DNA from 2 places in the Roseovarius salis genome. Region 2 is predicted to be linked to the other one. Evidence: riboswitches for the same ligand, from Rfam matches in the RefSeq annotation. Region 2 holds a riboswitch; the other holds the start of a gene.
The links. Region 2 has a riboswitch for thiamine pyrophosphate ahead of thiM (hydroxyethylthiazole kinase). Riboswitches for the same ligand answer to the same signal wherever they lie in the genome.
Positions count from the first base shown of each region.

Region 1: linked by a shared signal. The riboswitch ahead of thiB (thiamine ABC transporter substrate binding subunit) and the one ahead of thiM (hydroxyethylthiazole kinase) in region 2 are both predicted to bind thiamine pyrophosphate.

Region 1 is NZ_JBISDG010000005.1:68,160-78,914, reverse strand. Features, by position in the region: gene ACH13J_RS03130 (beta-lactamase hydrolase domain-containing protein) at 1-302, shown strand, start outside; gene ACH13J_RS03125 (DUF6969 family protein) at 378-1,121, shown strand; gene serA (phosphoglycerate dehydrogenase) at 1,206-2,801, opposite strand; gene ACH13J_RS03115 (phosphoserine transaminase) at 2,898-4,052, opposite strand; gene serB (phosphoserine phosphatase SerB) at 4,212-5,078, shown strand; TPP riboswitch at 5,347-5,456, shown strand; gene thiB (thiamine ABC transporter substrate binding subunit) at 5,498-6,475, shown strand; gene ACH13J_RS03100 (thiamine/thiamine pyrophosphate ABC transporter permease ThiP) at 6,451-8,007, shown strand; gene ACH13J_RS03095 (thiamine ABC transporter ATP-binding protein) at 7,994-8,689, shown strand; gene ACH13J_RS03090 (EF-hand domain-containing protein) at 8,733-8,990, opposite strand; gene ACH13J_RS03085 (asparaginase) at 9,267-10,262, opposite strand; gene ACH13J_RS03080 (invasion associated locus B family protein) at 10,447-10,755, shown strand, end outside.
Region 2 is NZ_JBISDG010000013.1:63,248-74,002, forward strand. Features, by position in the region: gene ACH13J_RS07235 (tetratricopeptide repeat protein) at 1-655, opposite strand, end outside; gene ACH13J_RS07240 (hypothetical protein) at 930-2,360, shown strand; gene ACH13J_RS07245 (SUMF1/EgtB/PvdO family nonheme iron enzyme) at 2,426-3,412, opposite strand; gene ACH13J_RS07250 (hypothetical protein) at 3,427-5,163, opposite strand; gene ACH13J_RS07255 (3-oxoacyl-ACP reductase) at 5,692-6,456, opposite strand; gene tenA (thiaminase II) at 6,453-7,142, opposite strand; gene thiD (bifunctional hydroxymethylpyrimidine kinase/phosphomethylpyrimidine kinase) at 7,139-7,942, opposite strand; gene thiE (thiamine phosphate synthase) at 7,939-8,550, opposite strand; gene thiM (hydroxyethylthiazole kinase) at 8,547-9,335, opposite strand; TPP riboswitch at 9,397-9,495, opposite strand; gene ACH13J_RS07280 (DUF6880 family protein) at 9,537-10,755, opposite strand, start outside.

The sequences.
Region 1 (10,755 bases), on a different contig from region 2:
AGCGTGAACGCGCCGAGGCGGCAGGGCTTACCTATCTCAACGTGCCCGTCTCGGAACGCGCACCCGTGGCCGACCAGGTCGCCCGCATTACCGAGATCATCAACGACCCGGCCAATTACCCTATCCTGATGCACTGCCAGTCATCCAACCGGGTGGGCGCCGCTTGGGCGCTTTACCGCGCCGGGGCCGGGGTGCCCGAAAAGATCGCCGTGCAGGAAGGGCGCACCGTCGGGCTCAAGCCCAGCCGCGAGTGGAAGGTGCGTGAAATCCTCGGGATGGATCCCCTGCCGGAACAGGACTGACAAGTCCGGCCGGACCGTGCCAACCAGGGGCGGCGCGCACATGCGGGCCGCCCCTTTCGCGACAGGAGTGACGCGATGACACGCGATCCCCGCATGCCGCCTCTTGCGGATCTCCCGCAGGACGAGCTGGAGACGATGCACGCCGCGGCCGAACGCCTGCTGCTGGCCGCGCAGGCGCTCGGCGCAAAGGGGCAAACGGTGGTTTCCGCCCTGATGCCCGGCGACGACAGCATTGAGGCATGGGCGCATTACCCCGAACACGACATACGCGACCGGCAGAACGGCGTGCAGTTCTATTACCACGCCCACCCCGAGGCACACCGCGGGCCCGGCGAACACGGTCATTTCCATGTCTTCGTCTACCCCTCCACGGCCCCGTCGGCCGAGACCGGGGGCGGCGGACATGGCTGTTCACATGCCCCGGCGGATGAAACCGGCCGACGTCCCTGCCACCTTGTCGGGATCTCCATGGACGCGCAGAGCCAGCCCATCGCGCTGTTCACCACCAACAGGTGGGTGACGGGTGAGGACTGGCGCGACGGTGGCGAGGTCACGGCGATGGTCCGGGGATTCACGCTCGACGCGGACAATCCCTACCGCCACACCCGCGACTGGCTGGCCGGCATGATGGGCCTCTTCCGGCCCCAGATTGAACGTTTGGTCGCGGAACGCGACGCGGCTATCGCGGCGTGGCGGCAAGAGCATGGCGGCGACGTGCTGGAGGATCGCGATCTCTACCGGGTGTCGCACTGCGAGATCGATCTCTCGCGGCAGATCCTCGAACTGGAGGCCGCGCTGGACATCGCGCCCCCCGGCTGAAGCGCCGCGCGACGGCCAGCAGAAATCAACACGAAACCCCGCCCGTGCGACGGGCGGGGTCAGTTCTTTGCAAAAGGGCCGGACTCAGCCCACGTCGAATTCCAGCGGACGGATCTGCTGGAACAGGCCCGTCTCCTGCAGCTTTTCGATGACCTCGGGGGGAACCGGGGCATCGACGTAGAGCAGCGCGATCGCCTCGCCGCCCGCCGCGGCCCGGCCGAGGGTGAAGTTGGCGATGTTCACGCCGCTACCGCCCATCGTGTTGCCCAAGGTGCCGATGATGCCCGGCTCGTCCCGGTTGGTGGTGTAAAGCATGTGGCGCCCGATCTCGGCGTCGATGTTGATGCCCTTGATCTGGATGAAGCGCGGCTTGCCGTCCGAGAACACCGTACCACCGATGGAGCGTTCGCGCTTGTCGGTGACGACGGTCAGCTTGATGTAGCCCTCGAAGGCGCCGGACTTGTCCTGCCGCGTGGTCGAGATCTTCACCCCGCGTTCCTTGGCCATCAGCGGCGCCGAAACCATGTTCACCTCCGGGTTGACTGATTTCATGATCCCCGCGACCGAGGCACAGGTCAGGGAGTCGAGGTTCATCTCGCTGGCCACCCCGTCATAGAGGATGTTGATCGCCTTGATGGGTTCGTCCGTCATCTGGCCGATGAAGCTGCCGAGGTGGTCGGACAGCTTGATCCACGGCCCCATGACCTTGGCCTCCTCGGCCGTGACGGACGGCATGTTGAGCGCGTTGGTCACCGCCCCGGTCAGCAGGTAATCCGACATCTGCTCGGCCACCTGCAGCGCCACGTTCTCCTGCGCCTCGGTCGTCGCCGCACCAAGGTGCGGCGTGCACACCACGTTGGGCAGACCGAAAAGCGGGTTTTCGTGCGCGGGTTCCTCGGCGAACACGTCGAAGCCCGCGGCGCCGATGTGGCCCGACTTGATCAGATCGGCCAGCGCCTGCTCGTCGACCAGCCCGCCACGGGCACAGTTGATCACGCGCGCGCCCTTCTTCATCTTCTGCAGGTTCTCGCGGCTGAGGATGTTCTTGGTCTGCTCGGTCAGCGGCACGTGGAGCGTGACGAAATCGGCCCGTGCCAGCAGGTCGTCCAGCTCGACCTTCTCCACGCCCATCTTGTCGGCCTTCTCCTGGCTGAGGAAAGGGTCGTAGGCCACGACCTTCATCTTCAGCCCCCGTGCCCGGTCGCAGACGATGCCGCCGATGTTGCCCGCGCCGATCACGCCCAGCGTCTTGCCGGTCAGTTCCACGCCCATGAACTTGGACTTCTCCCACTTGCCAGCCTGGGTGGAGGCGCTGGCCTCGGGGATCTGGCGGGCAATGGAAAACATCATCGCGATGGCGTGCTCGGCCGTTGTGATCATGTTGCCGTAAGGCGTGTTCATGACGATCACGCCCTTTTTCGAGGCGGCATCCTTGTCGACATTGTCGGTGCCGATCCCGGCGCGCCCGACGACCTTCAGCCTTGTGGCCGCGTCGAGGATCTTGGGCGTCACCTTCGTGGCCGAGCGAATCGCCAGCCCGTCATATTCGCCGATCACCTCGGCCAGCTTTTCCTTGTCCTTGCCAAGCTCGGGCATGAAATCCACCTCGATCCCCCGGTCGCGGAAGATCTGCACGGCGGTTTCCGACAGCTTGTCGGAGACGAGTACCTTGGGAGCCATGTTTCTGGTCCTTTGATTGAATTTGGTCGGAAGCATGGGCGGGCCGGCGCCCACCCTGCGGAGCATCTCGTAGGCCGGGCTTCAGCCCGGCCCCCCTCACGCCGTCTCGGAAAGCGCCGCGATCTCGGCCTCGTAGGCCCATTCGATCCACGGCATCAGCGCGGCCACGTCCGTGGCCTCGACCGTGCCGCCACACCAGATGCGCAGGCCCGGGGGTGCGTCGCGGTAGGCGCCGATGTCGTGCGCCACGCCCTCCGCCTCCAGCCGCTTGACGACGGCCTTTGCAAAGGCCGCGCCGTCGGCGATCCGGTCGTCGGTGAACTTCAGGCAGACAGAGGTGTTGGAACGCACCGCCGGATCCTCGGCGAGGAAGGCGATCCAGTCACGCTCGGCCACGAAGCTCTGCACCGCCGCGAGGTTGGCATAGGCGCGTTCGCGCAGCCCCTCCAGCCCGCCGACCGAGCGCGCCCAGTCCAGCGCCAGCAGGTAGTCCTCCACCGCCAGCATCGAGGGCGTGTTGATCGTCGCGCCCTCGAAGATGCCCTCGTTGAGCTTGCCGCCCTTCGTGAGGCGAAAGATCTTGGGCAATGGCCAGGGCGGGGTGTAACTTTCCAGCCGCTCCACCGCCCGCGGGCTGAGGATGATCATCCCGTGCGCGGCCTCTCCGCCCAGCACCTTCTGCCAGCTGAAGGTGGTCACGTCCAGCTTGTCCCACGGCAGCTCCTGCGCGAAGGCCGCTGATGTCGCGTCGCAGATCGTCAGCCCGGCGCGGTCGTCCTTGATCCAGTCGCCGTTGGGCACGCGCACACCGCTGGTGGTGCCGTTCCAGGTGAACACCACGTCATTGTCGGTATCCACGCCGTCGAGATCCACGATCTGTCCGTAATCGGCCTCCTTGACTTCGGCGTCGAGCTTGAGCTGCTTGACCGCGTCGGTCACCCAGCCCGCGCCAAAGCTTTCCCAGGCAAGCACCTCGACGCGGCGCGCCCCCAGGAGGCTCCACATGGCCATCTCCACCGCCCCGGTGTCCGAGGCGGGCACGATACCGACACGGTAATCGTCGGGGATGCCCAGTATCTCGCGCGTGCCGTCGATGGCCGCCTTGAGCTTGGCCTTGCCCACGGCCGCGCGATGGCTGCGGCCCAGCGGCGCGTCGGCCAGTTTTTCAAGCGAGAATGCAGGGGGCTTGGCACAGGGGCCGGAGGAAAAACGCGGGTTGGCCGGCCGCGTTGCCGGTTTCTGATCTGTCATATGTCCTAACCTTCCAGATAGTCGCCCCTCGTTGGGGAGGGGTGTCCCACGGACGGCTTTACGCCGGAAACCGGCCTTTCGCAAGCCTCGATCTGTCGCTAGAACGTCGCCTGAGCCACCAATCGCGACATCATCGCCTACGATCGGAAACCCGGGACAATGTACATCGCCACGCTGATCGCGCCCCGCGGCGCGCTGGATCCCACCCTTGTCGACACCGTCCGCAACGCCTGGGGCGGGGGCGAGGCCACATGGCTGGCGCCCGACGAAGCGGCGGAGATCCCCCTCGCCACCCTGCCCGGCAACCAGGCGCAGGTCGCCGAAGAGATACGCGGCATGGGTGCGGATCTCGTCGTGCAGCCCGCCGAGGGACGGTGCAAGAAAATGCTGCTGGCGGACATGGACAGCACCATGACCCGGCAGGAATGCATCGACGAGCTGGCCGAGGCCGCGGGCGTCGGCGCACATGTGCGCGAGATCACCGCGCGGGCGATGAACGGCGAGCTTGATTTCGAGGGCGCGCTGCTGGAGCGGGTCGCGCTGCTCAAGGGCTTGCCCGAAACCGCGATCGACACCGTTCTGGCCGAACGCATCAGCCTCATGCCAGGAGGGCGGACGCTGGTGGCGACGATGAAGGCGCACGGCGCCTACACCGCGCTGGTTTCCGGCGGGTTCACCGCCTTCACGGCGCGGATCGCGGCGGAGCTGGGCTTCGACGAGCACCGCGCCAACACCCTGCTGGCCCGCGGCGGCCACCTGACCGGCGACGTGGCGCGCCCTGTCCTCGGCCGCGAGGCCAAGGTGCAGGCGCTGCAGGAAATCACCGCGCGGCTCGGGATCGCCGAATCGGACGTGATCGCCGTGGGCGACGGCGCGAACGACCTCGGCATGCTGGGCCGGGTCGGCACCGGCGTGGCGCTGCATGCCAAGCCAGCGGTCGCCGCGCAATGCGACGTGCGCATCGACCACGGCGACCTGACGGCGCTGTTATACCTGCAAGGCTACGCGCGGGACGCGTTCGCATAGGCCGCGCCGCGTGGTCCATCGGGGGCCAGCCCCCGAACCCCCGGAGTATTTCCGGCAAGATGAAGATCGCCGGGGCGCCCCGTCTTCATCTTGCCCCAAATACTCCCGCCGGAGGCGTCCCTCACGCGCCACTGCCGCCCGACCCCGTGAACGGCTTGACCCGTCGGCCCCTGCGGTGGCCCCGATGCCGCGGGACAAGCGCGACCCGCCTCCGGCTCGATGCTTTTGTCCGAACACCTTGCCCTCGCCGCGGCTTGCGCCTAGGTTGCGAGGCACCTCGGGGTGCCAAGGGCCACAGGCCCGCGGCTGAGATGCGCAAGCGAACCCGTTGAACCTGAACCGGCTAGAACCGGCGGAGGGAAGGTTTCCGTTTCTGCAAGAATGGATCCGCCTTGCCTCTCGCCGCAAAGGAGGATGCCATGAAACATCTTGCATTTGCAGCGGGGCTTCTGGGTGCCACGGCCGCCACGGCCCAGTCACCGGAGTTAACCGTCTACACCTATGACAGTTTCGTTTCCGACTGGGGGCCCGGCCCCAAGGTCGAGGCGGCGTTCGAGGAGACCTGCGAGTGCGATCTCAACCTCGTGGGCGTGGAGGACGGCGCCGCCCTGCTGGCGCGCGTCAAGCTGGAGGGCGCCCGCTCGGATGCCGACGTTGTGCTGGGGCTCGACACCAACCTCGTGGCCCGGGCGAGGGAAACGGGGCTGTTCGCTGAACACGCGGTCACCGCGGACTATGACCTGCCGGTGGCGTGGGACGACCCGGTGTTCGTGCCGTTCGACTGGGGCCATTTCGCGTTCGTCCATGACAAGGATTTCGACGCGCCCGGCAATTTCGAGGCGCTGGCAGAGAGCGACGCCTCGATCCTGATCCAGGATCCGCGCTCCTCGACGCCCGGGCTCGGCCTGCTGATGTGGGTCAAGACCGCCTACGGCGATGCCGCGCCCGGGATATGGGAGGGGCTTGCCGACAACATCGTGACCGTCACCAAGGGCTGGTCCGAGGCCTATGGCCTGTTCCTGGAGGGTGAGGCCGACATGGTGCTGTCCTACACCACCTCGCCGGCCTATCACCTGATCGCGGAGGAGGACGACAGCAAGGCGGCGGCGATGTTCGACGAGGGCCACTACATGCAGGTCGAGGTCGCCGCGAAGATGGCCGCGACGGACCAGCCGGAGCTGGCCGACCGGTTCCTGCAGTTCATGGTGTCCGACAGGTTCCAGTCGATCATTCCCACGACCAACTGGATGTATCCGGCGGTAACGCCGGACTCGGGCCTGCCCGAGGGGTTCGGCACGCTGGCGACGCCTGAGACGTCGCTGCTGCTGTCACCGGAAGAGGCCGCGGCCATTCGTGACGAGGCGCTGGAAGAGTGGCGCACCGCGCTCAGCCGCTAGCGGCGTGGCCCGGGATCGGCGCGGCGGCCTGCCTTGCCGCGCTGATCCTTGGCACGCTGGCCGCCGTCGCGCTGCGGGCGGAACCCGGGGGAGGGATGGCCGCCGCCGACTGGGCCGCGCTGCGTTTCACCGTCTTTCAGGCCACCTTGTCCGCGCTGATCAGCGTGGGGCTGGCCGTCCCGGTCGCCCGGGCGCTGGCGCGGCGGCGGTTTCCCGGGCGCAACACGCTCATCGCGCTTCTGGGCGTGCCCTTCATCCTGCCGGTGATCGTCGCGATACTGGGCCTTCTCGAGGTCTTCGGCCGGGCCGGCTGGATCAGCGAAATCGCGGGGCTGTTCGGCCTGCCACCCCTGCAGATCTACGGGCTTCACGGGGTCGTCCTTGCCCATGTGTTCCTCAACCTGCCGCTGGCCACGCGCCTGATCCTGCAGGGCTGGCAGGAGGTGCCGGCGGAACGCTTCCGCCTTGCCGCGCAGCTGAATCTAGGCCCGATGGCGATGTTCAGGCTCATCGAGGCGCCGATGCTGCGGCAGGTGGCGCCGGGGGCGCTGGCGGTCGTTTTCACCATCTGCCTGACGAGCTTTGCCGTCGCGCTGACACTGGGGGGCGGGCCGCGCGCCACCACGATCGAGCTGGCCATCTACCAGTCCTTCCGTTTCGAGTTCGACCTTGGCAGGGCCGCGATGCTTTCCGGCCTGCAAATCATCCTCACGAGCGCGGCCGCGCTGGCGGCGTTGCGGCTTGCGAAGGGCACCGGCTTCGGCGCCGGGCTCGACCGGCCGGTGCGGCGGTGGGACGGGCGGTCGCCGGCTGCGCGGGCGGGCGACGCGGCATGGATCGTTTTCGCCGCGGGTTTCCTGATGCTGCCGCTGTCGGCCATACTGGCCACCGGGCTGCCCGGCGTGGCAGGAATGCCCGGCGCGGTGCTGGAGGCAGCGGCCGTTTCGCTGGCGGTCGCGGCGGGCAGCACGGTCATCCTGCTGTCGGCGGCGGTGCCGATGGCAGCGGCGGTGGCGCTCGGCCGTCACGGCCTGCTGGAACTGGCCGGGCTTCTGGGGCTTGCCGCCTCGCCGCTGGTTATCGGGACGGGGCTTTTCATACTGATCCGCCCCCTGGCGGACCCGACCGCCTTGGCGTTGCCGGTCACGGCGCTGGTGAACGCGGTGATGTCGCTGCCCTTTGCGCTGCGCATCCTGGTGCCACGGGCGCGCGAGGTCGTGGGCCGGTACGGCCGGCTGGGCCTGTCGCTCGGCCTGGCGGGGGGGCCTTTCCTGAGGCTGGTATTCCTGCGGCGGATGCGGGCACAGATCGGGTTCGCCGCCGGCCTGGCCATGGCACTGTCGATGGGGGATTTAGGGGTGATCACGCTGTTCGCGGACGCCGACATCGCCACGCTGCCCCTGCAGATCTACCGACTCATGGGCGCCTACCGGATGGAGGCCGCGGCGGGCGCGGCGCTCTTGCTTCTGGTACTGTCGGTGGGCACGTTCTGGGCACTGGACAGGGGTGGGCGCTGGCATGTTGAAGCTTGAAGGCTGCGTCATGGAGAACGGCGATTTCCGCCTGAGAGCGGATTTCGAGGTCGCCAAGGGCCGGCGCGTGGCCGTGATCGGGCCATCCGGAGAGGGCAAGACAACCCTGCTGGAGGGTATCGCCGGGTTCCTGCCCGTCGGGACGGGCCGCGTGACATGGAAGGGGCAACCGATCACGGGAATGGCACCGGGGGAGCGCCCTGTCGCCATGCTGTTCCAGGACGGCAACCTGTTCCCGCACCTCACCGCGGCACAGAACGTCGGGCTGGGGCTGCGCCCTGCCCTGCGGCTGTCGCCGGCAGAGAATGCGGAGGTGGCGGCGGCGCTGGAACGCGTGGGGCTGTCCGGCTTGGGCGGGCGCAAGCCATCCGCGCTCTCTGGCGGGCAAAGGGCGCGCGTGGCGCTGGCGCGGCTCGTGGTCCAGAGGCGCGAAATCCTCCTGCTGGACGAGCCGTTCGGCGCGCTCGGCCCCGCTCTCAAGGACGAGATGCTCGAGCTCGTTGCCGGGCTGGCGCGCGAAAGCGGCGCGACGGTCCTGATGGTCAGCCACGACCCGCAGGATGCCCGGAAATTCGCCGAAGAGGTCATCTTGGTGGAAGCCGGTATTGCCCATCCGCCCGTGGAAACCGCCGCGCTCTTCGATGATCCGCCGGCGGCGCTCCGCGCCTACCTCGGCGGCTGAGGGTCCGGGGCGCGCGCATGTCGCCCGCGCCCCGGGCGATGCATCAACCTTCGGACGACATGGCCGGCAGCACGCCGGCCTCGCGGGCCGCAGTGATCTCTTCGGCGCTCAGCGTTCCGTCTGCATTGGCATCGATCTGGGTAAAGACACCTTCGCCCGCATCGGGCATCGCGGCGTTGAACTCGTTCATGGTCACGCTTCCGTCGCCATCAGCATCCATCTTTACCGAGGTCTCTGCCAAGGCAACGGCCGGCAGGGTAATGGCAAGGATGGCGGCTGCGGCTGTAAAGTTCCTGGTCATGGATACTTTCCTTTCGAGGTTTCATCCTTCGAGAGCTTTTGCGCCCCCGAGGTGAAAGTGTCGCCATGAATGCCTGTCTGTCTGCCGCCTTGTGCGCATAGCGGCCATGAGGGCGGGAACGGGCCGAAATCCGGGGTCGCCGCCGGCGGAGCCCTGCCCGACCAAACGCGACCGCGCCGCACAGGCGGGAAACCGCGGGGCGGGATCCCCGGTTTCGGCGGGGAACCGAGCATGCAAGGCCGCCCGCCGGGACGCGGCGAACATTCGCCGGCCGAGTCAGACAAGCCCGCTGTCGGGAACGATGCGGCCGGTTTCGATGCCTCGGCGGTTCAGCACCGGCGCATTCAGGAACCGCCGCGCCGCGGGGTGATCGGCCTCCAGGGCGCCGAGGCGTACCAGCAGGGCCGCGACGGTGCATTCGGCGGCGCGGGTCGCGCCATCCTCGATCTTGAGCGCGATCCCCATCCCCCGCGCGGGCAGAATGGCAGCAAAGAATCCTTCGGCCCCGGTCTTGAGCGCCACGGGTTCCTTGGTTGCGCGCATCAGCTCGGTGCAGGCCCTCCCCTCGCCCGCGACCAGGGCGGGGTGGGTGACCATCGCCTGCCAGAGCCGGACCATCGCGGACTGGCGGCGACCGGCATCCTCCATGGCGGTGGCAAAGGCTGCCATCGCCCGTGCCATCCCGTGTACCGAGGTGATGAAATTGGGCGCCGAGCAACCATCGATGCCAAACCCGGGGCTGGGCTGAGCCGTAACATCCTCGAAGGCGGAGAGACAGGCGCGCTGCACTGGATGGTCGGGATCAACATACTCGGGCCCCGCGCCGAGATGGGCGGCGAGCGTCAGGAAACCGGCATGCTTGCCGGAGCAGTTGTTGTGGATCTGGCAGGGCTCTTCGAAGGCGCGGATCAGGGCGTTGCGCGCGGGAATGTCGGCAGGCTCCTGCGGGCCGCAGCGCAGATCGCCGTCGCCGAGCCGGAGGTCTGCCAGCCAATCCGACACGCGGCGCGTGTGCATGTCGGCGGCGTCGTGGGAAGCACAGGCCAGTGCCAGATGCTCCGGTGTCAGGCCGTGCGCGTCGGCGGCGCCGCTTTCGACCAGCGGCAGGGCCTGAATCATCTTGGCGGAGCTGCGCGGCAATACCTCGGTGTCGGGGTTGCCCCATGCCGCGTGGATGGCGCCGGCGGCATCACAGATCACGGCGTGGCCGGCGTGGCGGCTCTCTGCGAGGGGCCCGCGCCATATTTCCGTCAACGGAACTGCACCCGTCATTTTTCCTCCTTTGTCACGCGCCGGTGGGCACGCGAATTTCCGCCAATCAAACCCTTCATGTCTCGCCACTTTCGGGCTAATGTTGCAATGTCGAGGGAATTCGGCCGCCCTGCAACCACAATCCGGAAAGAGATCCGGGCGGCCCGGAAAGGTTGAGGCGAAGAACAGCTTGGAGGCTGGTAGAATGGGATCACCGATTGCACGCCTGACAGCTTTGCGCATTCTTGCGGGTGGCTTTCTGGCGGCGGCAGCGACCGGCGCGGCGGTAAAGGCGCAGGAAGAAAGCACCAACCAGGTCGCCGCGGAAACCGCATGGAGCGTTTTCGAGGACAGCGAGCCAAGGGAATGCTGGGCGGTCTCCTCGCCCACCAAGACGGTCAACACCAAGGATGGCCAAGTGGTGCAGGTCCGCCGCGGCGAGATCCTCTTGATGACCTTCTTCCGGCCCGATGCCGGCGTTGACGGACAAGTGACCTTTACCGGTGGCTACCCG
Region 2 (10,755 bases):
GTTCCGCCGCCCCAACGGGATCCGGCAAGTCCAGCCGACGTGCCAGCCCACCCGGAACGGACCGCGGGTTCATGTAAATCTCCGCAAGACGGAATTGCGCGAAGTGGTACCCCGCCTCGGCGCTCTCCTGCAACAGCTCGATCATCCTGTCGAAATCCTGCGGAACCCCGCGGCCGATCTGGTGCATGATCGCGAGCGTCGATTTCGCGGGTGCATCACCGCCATCCGCGGCCTTGCGGTATTCCGAGACAGCGCGCTCATGATCCTCGCGGACGGGCCCGATTCCGAAATTGTAGTAATCGCCCAGCTTGGTGTGCGCGGCGGCAATTCCTGCCCCCGCTGCCATGGAAAAGACCTCCAGCGCGTGTTCATGCGCGCCTTCGCGTTGCATGATCACCGCCAGGTGGAACAGGGCCGCCGGATCGGGCTGCGCGCCGATCACGGCGACCTCGCAATGCGCGCGGGCCTTGCCGAGCGTCCGGAAATGCGTCGTCAACGCCTCGCGGCTGACGGGTGCGCCGGCATCGGGCTCACCCGCGATCGCCCGGCATTCAGCCGCGGCATCGCCGGCCGACCGCGCCCCGCCGGCCCAGAACCCGGCGATCCCGGCAAGGGCCAGCCCCATAACCGCTGGAAGCATCCTGTAATTCGTCATTGCAAAACCCTCTTGTCAATCGCACCCGACACGCGCCTGCCCCCAGGTTGCCAGCCGCGCGGGCAGATTTCCACTTATTGTTAAAGCGCACGGCCCGGGCGCACGCAAACATGCACAATACGCATTCCCAATTTGCTCTTGTCTCAACGACATGCGGCAAACTCCCGCGCGTGCAAGCCTTGGCAGGCGGTTTCCTGCCGGTCCCCGGCGCTTTGCCCCGTGCAAGTTGACCGGCTTATTGCGGCGTTAAATGTTCCTCCATAAGGGACAGAGCATGACATCCGAATCCTCGCTCGAAACAAGAACGCGCCCTGGCCGCGCCGTATCCTCCATGTCAGCCTCCAAGGGGGCCATCATCATGGGGATATATCTCGTTGGAATGACGGCCATCGCGGCGGGCGCCTACGGGCTGCGCGATCATGGCCGGGCCGACCGGGTTGCGGCGCAAGAGGCTGCAAAACCGGTCCCGGTCGACCATGTCGACGTCACCATGCTGCCCTCCGTTATGGACCCGGGCGTTTCACCGCCCCGGAAACCGGAGCTGCGCGCCCGCTCCAATACCGTCATGCCGGAACTCCCCCGGCTGGCCGCGCTATATCCCGGAAACACGCGGATCGACGACGATCTCGCCTCGCCGCTGTCGCGAATCTACCATGGCGCGCCCCCGGTGGTGCCGCCCGCGCGTCCATTGCAAATGTCTCCGCAGGCGGGCGTTCAGCCCCGTGACACCGCGCCGTTGCAGGCGTCTTTGCGGCCCAGAACGCGCCCCGACGGCCTGCGGCCCGCCGCTCCCGGCCCCGTTGTGGCGCGGCTCGCCAGCACGGCGCGGACGGATGAAACCGAAGCGGCGGAACGGGCACAGCCGACGGCCCTGCCCGCGGCGCCGCGCATCGCCAAGACCTCGGGGCGCTGCCCCAGCCGGCTGGCCCGCGACATGCCCCGCCGCCCCGGCAACGCGCAGGACGCCGGAACCGTCATGACCAGCGTGCGGGGAATGGACGGCAGCAAGCGGGACCGCCATGTCCTGCGCGAAATCCTTGCCGGCAACATGCCCGGCTTTCTCCGCAGCCTCCGGCCCGTCAACATCAAGGGCACGGCGGCGGATGGCACCCCCGCCGAGATCACGATCTGCGTGACGCCGGACTACCTCGCCCTCGGGAGCGACCGGAACTTCGTGCGGGTCCCGCTCGGCCTGCGTGCAGCCACGCGTATCGGGGGGGAATTCAACATGCTGCTGCCGACACCGCGCATGGTTGACATGATCTATCGCGCGGCCGATTTGCAGCTTGCGCCGAGCCCGATGTCCCCCGGCCCGCAGATGACGTCGACCGAATACCTGTTGCGCCACAACGCCACCGTCGAGGCACAGCGCAAGCGCGCCGGCGCCGCACCGGGCACGCTGATCTCCGGCCACAAGAAGGACTTGGTGCTGACCAATCGGCTTGCGTCGAAACGCGGTCGGGTCGCGATTTATGGCTGGCACCGCCGCAACGGCCGGCCGATCCAGCCGCTCAGCACGGTTCACGGGGCGGCATATGCCGATTACAGCCACGGCGTGCGCCTTGTAAGCCGGACGGCCTTTCTCAACGGCAAACCGGTGGACCTGCGCGGCCTGATCGCCGATCCGCAGTATGCCGGGCTACTGAGTAACGAGGGCCCGGTCGGTGGGCCCCGGCTTCGGATGGCGGCGCTGGCCGCCAACTGACGACGCCTGATGCATGAAGGGCGCCCGCCGGGCGCCCTTTCATCCGGCGCCTTGGCCAGCCCTGTCTACTTGATGTCCTTGAAGCAGCGGAACCCGAGGTGATAATTGCGATGGCTGCTCGGTGACATCACGCGGCTTCCGTGCCAGTACGGCGCGCGCCACCGGCTCCAGTGCGTGTGCGCACGCACCGTGTCCCAGATAAACCAACTGCCCTTCATCTCGGTCACGCCGAGCGTCCGGCTCCCCCGGCTCGCCATTTGGTCCGGCGACAGGGGGAGGTTCATATGCTCGGCCGCGTTGCCGTCGAGGTCGTACACGCCGAGCGGGCTGCGGCATTGGGGAAAGCTGCCGGCCGGGTAGGTGTTCGACCCGCAGCCGCGGAAGCTCCCGCCATTGCAGCCGGGGCTCTTGTGGCTACCCGTCGCACAGACACCTGCACGCCAGTTCTTGCCGATGCTGTAACGCGCGCTCGACTGGTACTTGGCGTTGTGGGCCCGGCGGGCGGCCTGGACGCTCCGTCCAAAGAAATAATCCGGCGGGGTGAGCGCCCCGTGCGACGCGCCTTCCCATTCATGCGCGTCACCCATCCGTTTGCCCTCGGCCCAGCATAATTCCGCGGCTTCCTTGGCGCGCACCCATGTCACCGGATACATCCCCGGCACGTTCGGATACTCGAACATGTCTGCGCATACTGTCGCGTCCTGCGGTGTCTGGGTGGCCGGATCGTAAAGCGGCGCCATGAAGGGTTCGCCACAGATGCGCTCGAACCGGGCATTCCGGTAATAGCTGCGCGGGTCCGAGCCGAGCTTTGCCGTCAGCTGCTGAGGCGTCATCGGGTGCCGGGTGACAGCCGGGTTTCCCTGGCCGATGAACTGGGATTCGGCGAATATGGCGCGTATCCGCTTCATCTCGGCATTGCTCAGCCCACGCGCCTGCTGCATTTCGCGGAACATTTTCTCGTTGTTTTCCTGGAGCGTCTGAGCCACGGCCGGCACTGCAACGCTCAAGACCGCTAAGCCGGCCGCCAAAGCGGCTATTCTGATCTTGGCCATCGTGTTTCCCGTTTCTATTTCCTCAGCAAATAGATGAAGTCCCTGTTATCCGCGAATCCGACGAAGCGGGGGATCGGCGACCCGTCCCGCGCCCGTGAATCGATCGCCGACATGCCCCGCACGAGATGCTGGGGCGCCAGCCGTCCATCCTGTTTCTGGTAGAGCGCCATGTAGGTGTGCTCTTGGGAGTTCATATCCAGCAGCATGGCATGTTCGCAGCCATACGCCTGGAACGTGCGCGCCATGCCCGAGGGCGTAACGGTTGAAAAATAGGCATAAATCAGGAATTTGCGCCCGTTGACGGTTTTCATGCACGCGCCGGCCCTCAGGGTGCGCAATTCCGCCTTGGCCGATCCCGACCAGTTCCCGCCCAGCCAGCTGGTGACCTGCGCGCCGGGAACGCCGTTCTCGATCAGCGGCACGCCGTTCTGCCGGGCGAATTTCACCCGCGGCAAGAGTTCCTGATCCTCCTTCTGCCATTTCCGCATGTGTATGCTGCCGTCATCCAGCACGAAGATGGTCGAGAGGCCCGGATGGAGCTTGCTGAAAAGAACGCCGTTGGCGAGGAAGCCATAGTGATGCCCGTAATTCGTGAACGCCTTTTCGCCCGCGCGCCACGCCCCGTGATCGCGCTTGAAGCCGCCGGCGAATGTGGCGGCCACCTGATCGGTCAGCGCCGGGCTCAACATCCCGGTCCGCACAACCGGGTCGGACGTGTTGAACCCGTCCGGTCCGGGCAACCGCGGGTTCCTGCCCGCGCCGCTGGGGCGCGATGACCAGTTGAGCCGTGGATGGTCCGTGCCGGGTACGTATCCAAGCTCGAACCGCGACAGGTCGAACGCGACGAGGTACACGTCGGCGCGACGCTCGACCGTGTCCAGCCGGTGCGTCCGCCCGGGACCGTCAAGAACGTCGGGGTGAATCATCCCCGGCTGCATGGCGCTGGCGTAAATGCCGGGGGCATCCTTGACCGCGTACCAGCTTCCGGCTTGCGTGCCGCCCTCGGCCCCCTCCAGATCGAAGCCGAAATAGGCCCGGAACACGGGATGTTGCGATAGTTTCGCCTTGCCAAGCGCGTCGGCCACGTCACCAGCATTGCCACCGGCTATCACCTCCCCGGAACTCATGTAGGCATCCTCGTAGAAAGACCCCTTGATCAGCCCGACAATGCTTTCGCCAAAGACCACGTTGTCACGCAGGAACTCGGCCACCGCCTCGCGGCTCGTGCGCGACCCGCGGACCTCGTTACGCACGAATGCTTGCTTGTTGCACACCGGGGCGAAAGGTAAACGCGACTCCCGCGCCTGCGCCAGTTCGGATGTTCGCCCCGCCCAAGGCGTGCAACGCTCGGTGACGCCGTCACGCTCGAAAATCAGCGCCGGCACGTCCCCGGCCCGCAGCGAAAGGGTGGTTTCGGCCGGGTCCGTGAGTTCCAGATGATAGGTGCGGCTTTGCCCATACCCGGTGCCCGTCGCGATATCGAGCAGGAACCATGTATTGAACCCCGGATTCAGAGAGGTCAGCTTTATCTCCGTACCGTCGGCGGCGGTGACCGCCGCGGCGCGGCGAAACGGTTGGATCTCGAGAATGGATTTGGGCCTGTCGGCCTCGTATTCGGCCCACTGTCGCGCAAGCAGTTCGCCGTCGGCGCGCACGAGGTCAGTGGCATGCCCCTCTCGCGGACTGCCAAGCGAGACCAAGCTTGCGATGGCTGCGATCAGGACTGGTTTGAAACACGACGTTTTCGGCACGAAATCCTCTCCCCGGCACAAATTCCAGCCGCCGACATCCGTTCGGGCGCTGCTTTAGCTATCCAAATTCCCGGGCCGGCAGCGCGCGCTGCCACCGTCCGGGTGTTAATGCTATTGTGGAGGCCCAAACTTCTCAAGATGTTGATTGCAGGCTCAGCGCATTACCAAACCGCCGCGAACACCGCGCGCGCCACCGTAATCGGTTCAAATTTTTCACGCCGATCCGATCCAACACACGAAAAAGGCCGCATCAACCGATGCGGCCTGATCTGTTGGTTGCGGGAGCAGGATTTGAACCTACGACCTTCAGGTTATGAGTCGTGGCGAACGAACCATGAACAATCACGCGGAACCGCGAGTTCTTGCGCAGTTTCCGACACTTGCCGATCCCGGAGGCGCGGTTCCGCTGCGCACGATCTGTCGGGATTGCGCAGCGTTTTTCGGCCTCGTGCTTCCACAATGCTTCCAAGGGGCCGAGACCTGATTTTCCGGTAGCACGACCATCACGCTTGCTGCTCCAGTGCGGTATCAATCGAAAACCAGCCCGCCATCCACGATCAGGTTCTGACCGGTGACCGACCGCGCCCATGGCGACGCGAAGAACAGGGCCGCATCGGCCAGCTCCTCCGGCGTCGTCACGCGACCGAGTGGGGTCTGCCCGGCGACGATGTCGAATACCGCATCGGGTGTCGCGGCGCTGGCGTCGGTGGTGCGCAGCAATCCGCCCGAGACCATGTTGACCGTGACGCCGAGAGGGCCAAGCTCCTTTGCCGCGGTGCGCGTGAAGGCCAGGAGCGCACCCTTGGCGGCCGTATAGTCGTGATAGGGCACCACCGGGTTCTGCAAAAGGTTCGTGCCGATGGTCACGACACGCCCGAAGCCTCGCGTCTCGAAATGCGGGCGCAGGGGCTGAATGCAGTTGAGCGCGCCCCCGACCGCTGTTTCCGTCTGTCGCGCGATCTCGGTCCAGGTCAGGCGCTCGAGATGCGCCCGCGCATCGCCGTTAAAGGAGAAGTCGGCGAGTGCGTTGTGCACCAGAACGTCGGGCGGGCCGAGCCTCTCGACGATCTCGTCGACCATCCGGGCGACCGCCTGCGCATCGGTCACGTCGGCGACAAACGCTGCGACGCGCGGGCCGAGATCGGACGCGAGCGCGTCGGCCGCCTCCTTGCTCCTTCGGTAGTTGATCGCGACCTTCGCCCCCTCTCGCGCAAAGGCACGCGCGAGTGCGGCGCCGAGGCCGCGGCCCCCGCCGGTAATCAGTACAGTTTGTTCGTTCAGTGGCAGGGTCATGCTGTTATTCCTTCTTTCGGGGTTGTGTCGGGCCAGGTTTCCAGCCGCCAGGCACTGTCCCAGAACATCCATTCCAGAAGCGCGCTTTTCGTGAAGGCCGCTTTCATGCGCGCCAATTCCGTGGCGCTCGCGGCCGCACCAAGACGGTCGACCAAGGCGCACATGCGGGTGACAGAAGCATCGAAGTCTGCCCCTGCATAAGTGTCGATCCAGGCGCGATAGGGGTTGTCGGCGCCGGCTTTTGCATGAATGTCGTTGCCGACATCGCGATAGACCCAGAAACAGGGAAGCAGGGCCGCCACGGCCTCGCCCACACTGCGCGTTGCGGTCGTAGCCACAAGGAAGCTGACATAATGCGCGCAAGCCGGGCTGGGCGGGGTGGCGGCAAAGGCCGCGGGGTCAACCCCGAACAGGCCCATGTAATGCGCGTGCAACTGCCGCTCGACTGCAATGGCTCCGGCGCCGGAGCCAGCGAGTTGGGCCACGGCCTCGGCATCTGGGGCGCTGGTCGCAGCAGAGGCAAGCGCTCGCGCAAAGCCCTCGAGGTAATGCGCGTCCTGAATGATATAGTGGCGGAACACCTCTTGCGGCAGCGTGCCGTCGGCCAGCGCGCGGTTGAACGGCATGGCGCGGATATCGGCACAAAGCTGGGCGTTTTCTTCCAGCACGGTTTCGGTGAAGCTCATGGCCTGACCTCCTTCATGATGTGGAAATGGTGCGTCGGCCCATGCCCGTGTCCGACCGTCAGCGCATCAGCCTCAGCGATGGCGGCGGCGACGTAAGCCTTGGCCTCTGCTGCCGCGCGGCCCAGGGGCAGGCCATGTGCGAGGAACGTCGCGAGCGACGACGAGAGGGTGCATCCCGTGCCATGCGTCTTGTGCGTAGCGTGGCGCGAGCCGGGCAGCCAGGTCAGACCCGTGGCCTCGACCAGCAGGTCGGGACAGTCTTCGCCGCCGAGGTGCCCGCCTTTCAGAAGCACCGCCTCGGGGCCGAGATCGAGGAGCGCACGCGCCTGCGCCGCCATGCCTTCCCGCGTCGTGGCCTCTTTGGCTCCCAGCAGATCGGCAGCCTCGGGCAGGTTCGGCGTGATGACCGTGGCGCGGGGCAGCGCGTCGCGCAGGGCGGCCACCGCCTCGGCTTCGAGCAGGCGGTCGCCGCTCTTGGCCACCATCACCGGGTCGAGTACCACCGGCGCCTCAAGTCCCTCCATCGCAGTGACGACCGACGCCACGGTCGCGGCGCCCCCAAGCATGCCGATCTTGACCGCGTCGATCCGGATATCCGCCCGGATCGCGGCGATCTGGGCGGCGACAAAATCCGGGGCCACCATCTGCACTCCGCTCACGCCGCGGGTATTCTGTGCCGTCAGCGCAGTGATCGCGGCCATTGCATAGCCGCCGCAGGCCGAGATCGCCTTGACATCGGCCTGGATGCCGGCCCCACCCGAAGGATCGGAGCCCGCGATGGAAAGGACGTTGGGGATCATGCCTGCCTCCATTCCTGCAACAGGGCACGGGTCGCCACTTCAGGGTCGGGCGCGCGCACCACGGCCGAAACGACGGCGAGTCCCGCCGCCTCTGCGCGCCGCACCGGTTGCGCATCGCCGAGGCCGAGGCCACCGATCGCCACCGCCGGAACCCGCGACCGGGCGGCGATACGCGCGAGGCCATCGAAGCCTATGGGGGCGGCATGATCCGGCTTGGTTGCCGTGGCCCGGATCGGCCCGGCACCGATGTAGTCGACACCGGAAGGGATCGCGGCACATTGCTCGGCCGCCTCGACCGACAGTCCGAGGATCTTTCCCGCGCCGAGACGGGCGCGCACCGCGCCCGGATCGCCATCGCCCTGGCCGATATGCAGCCCGTCGGCGCCGGAGGCCACCGCGACCTCCAGCCGGTCGTTGACGATCAGCTTGACGCCGAGCGGAGCAAGCTCGGCCATCAGCATGCGGGCAAGCGCCACCAGATCGGCATCCGACGCAGTCTTGTCGCGCAGTTGCACGGCCCAGGCCCCGCCGCGCGCCGCCGCGCGCGCCTGGTCGGCGACCGCGTGCGGGGCGCCCGGATCCGTGATGACGTAAACGGCGCCGATCATGCCGCGCTCACCCTGGCGCCAGCGTCGAGCGCCTCTGGAGTCAGCGCCGCCAGCGCATCGAGGAAGGCCGGCTGAAAGCTGCCCGGGCCTTGGGCATTTCCAGCAGCATGCTCCCCGGCCAGACCGTAAAAGGCGAGCGCCGCCGCGGTCGCCTCGAGCAACGGTTGACCCACGCAGAAGGCCGCGATCACACCGTTGAGCGAGCAACCCATCACCGTGACACGCGCCATGAGCGCATGCCCGTTGGCCACCCGATACCCCTTCGACCCGTCGGTGACGTAATCGACCGGGCCGGAAACGGCGACGACGCCACCCGTGCTTTGCGCCAGCGTCCGCGCCGCCTGCATCGCCGCCTCGACACTGTCGCCCGCATCGACCCCGCGCGCCGCGCCTGACAGCCCCGCCAGCGTCAGGATCTCGGAGGCGTTGCCGCGGATGACGCTCGGCCCGAGGTCGATGAGCCTTTGCGACAAGTCCCTCCGGAAGCGTGTCGCCGCCACGCCGACCGGATCGAACACCCAGGGCCTTGCGGCGCCGTTCATCACGACGGCGGCCTCCTCCATCGCGGCGCCCCAGTCGGGGTCGGCTGTGCCGATATTGACCGTGAGCGCCTGCGCAAGACCTGCGAACTCCGCGGCCTCTTCGCGCGCATGCACCATCGCCGGGGACGCGCCCGCGGCAAGCAGCACGTTGGCCATGAAATTCATCGCGACGAAGTTGGTGATGTTGTGCACGAGCGGCGCGGTGTCGCGCATGCACGCAAGGTGATGTCCGGGTGCGTCCATGTTTCTCCCTGTCCTGACGCAGGGAGACGCGATACGGGGAACGGATAAGCACTTGGCCCTGTTCGTCGCACCGCGGACTTCCTACGCCAGCATGATCTGGTTCAGGTTCGAAGGGTGCTTCTCAGCCCGCGGTTATCCGCGAACGCCCCTGTCCGTGCTCGGACAATATCGCAAACTGCTATGAGGTCAATGCCTTGCCATCTAGACGTCGGCGGTGAGGGACCAGAAGCCGAACTTCCTGTCGTGCTCCTCCTTCAGCCGGGCGACGTAGGCGTCGTGCGTCTCGAACGCGCCGAAATCCGGGATGTCCCGCGCGAGCCGGGCGCAGGAGACCAGGTGCTCGGCGGCATAGCGATACCGCTTCGCCCGGGATCTGGTGAGCGTGAAGTCGATCATCGCGCGGAGAACCAGCGTTGCAGCCAGCGGATGACGTTCTGACAGGGCCTCCGCCGCGGGGGCGAGATACTCGTAGTGGTCGCCGTCGATCTCATCATGCCGGGCCACCAGGAGGTCTGCGGCGCGATCCAGCGCCGGCCAGTCGAGGAAGAACTGCAGGGCGTGAAGAAGGCTCGGATAGGCCATGGCGTGCGCCATTGCCCGCTCCTCGGCCTCGATGTCGTCGAAGTCGGGAAGCCGCTTGAGATAGGCCCTCAGGTAGCTGTCGGAGAGCGTGCGCTCGAAGCAGTCCCACCGGAACGCCTGCGCCTCCTCGCCGCGACCCAGCGCCTCCAGCGTCTGCAGGCGAATGTCCTGCCACGCCAGCGGAACCCGCAAGCCGTCGCCGAGCTCCGCGCGCTCGAGGAACCCCAGCGCCTCGCCCGCCCTGCCGGCCGCGAGCAGGCGCTGCGCGATCTCGGCAGCGATCTGCGGCACCTTCCGGGTGTTCGGATCGTACTGGGCGATGAAGCCGTCGACGTCGCCCTGCGCATCGGCGATGTCCTTGAGCGCCATGGCGACCGTGCTCGCGCGCTCGCGCGCCCGCATCTCGTGCTCGTAGGTGGTGCCGCCCGGGCCCCAGCCCACCGCCTTCCACTGGTCCTTCGGCGGCACCGGCGCGGGCGAGCGACCGAGGTCCTCGGCCAACGATTTCAGTCCCGCCAACCCCTCGTCGCCGAGCGCTGGCGCCATGATGCCGACCAGACCATCATACTGGCCATAGCCGTTGTCCTGCAGCGCATCGAGAACAGTGCCGGCGAGTGCCTGCGGATCAGGCCGGACCGTTGCCGCGAGCTGACCCAGATCGGCGCAGGCCTGGTGGAAGATGCCGATGACGGTGCCGCTGGAGTCGTCGCAACGCTCGAACACCGGCGTGGCGAGCGCCATGAACCGCCACATCAGCGCCAGCGCCTCGTCCGGATCGGCGGGCGCAATCTGCTCGACGATGGCGCGCCGCTGGGTTTCGAGATCCGTGACCAGCGCC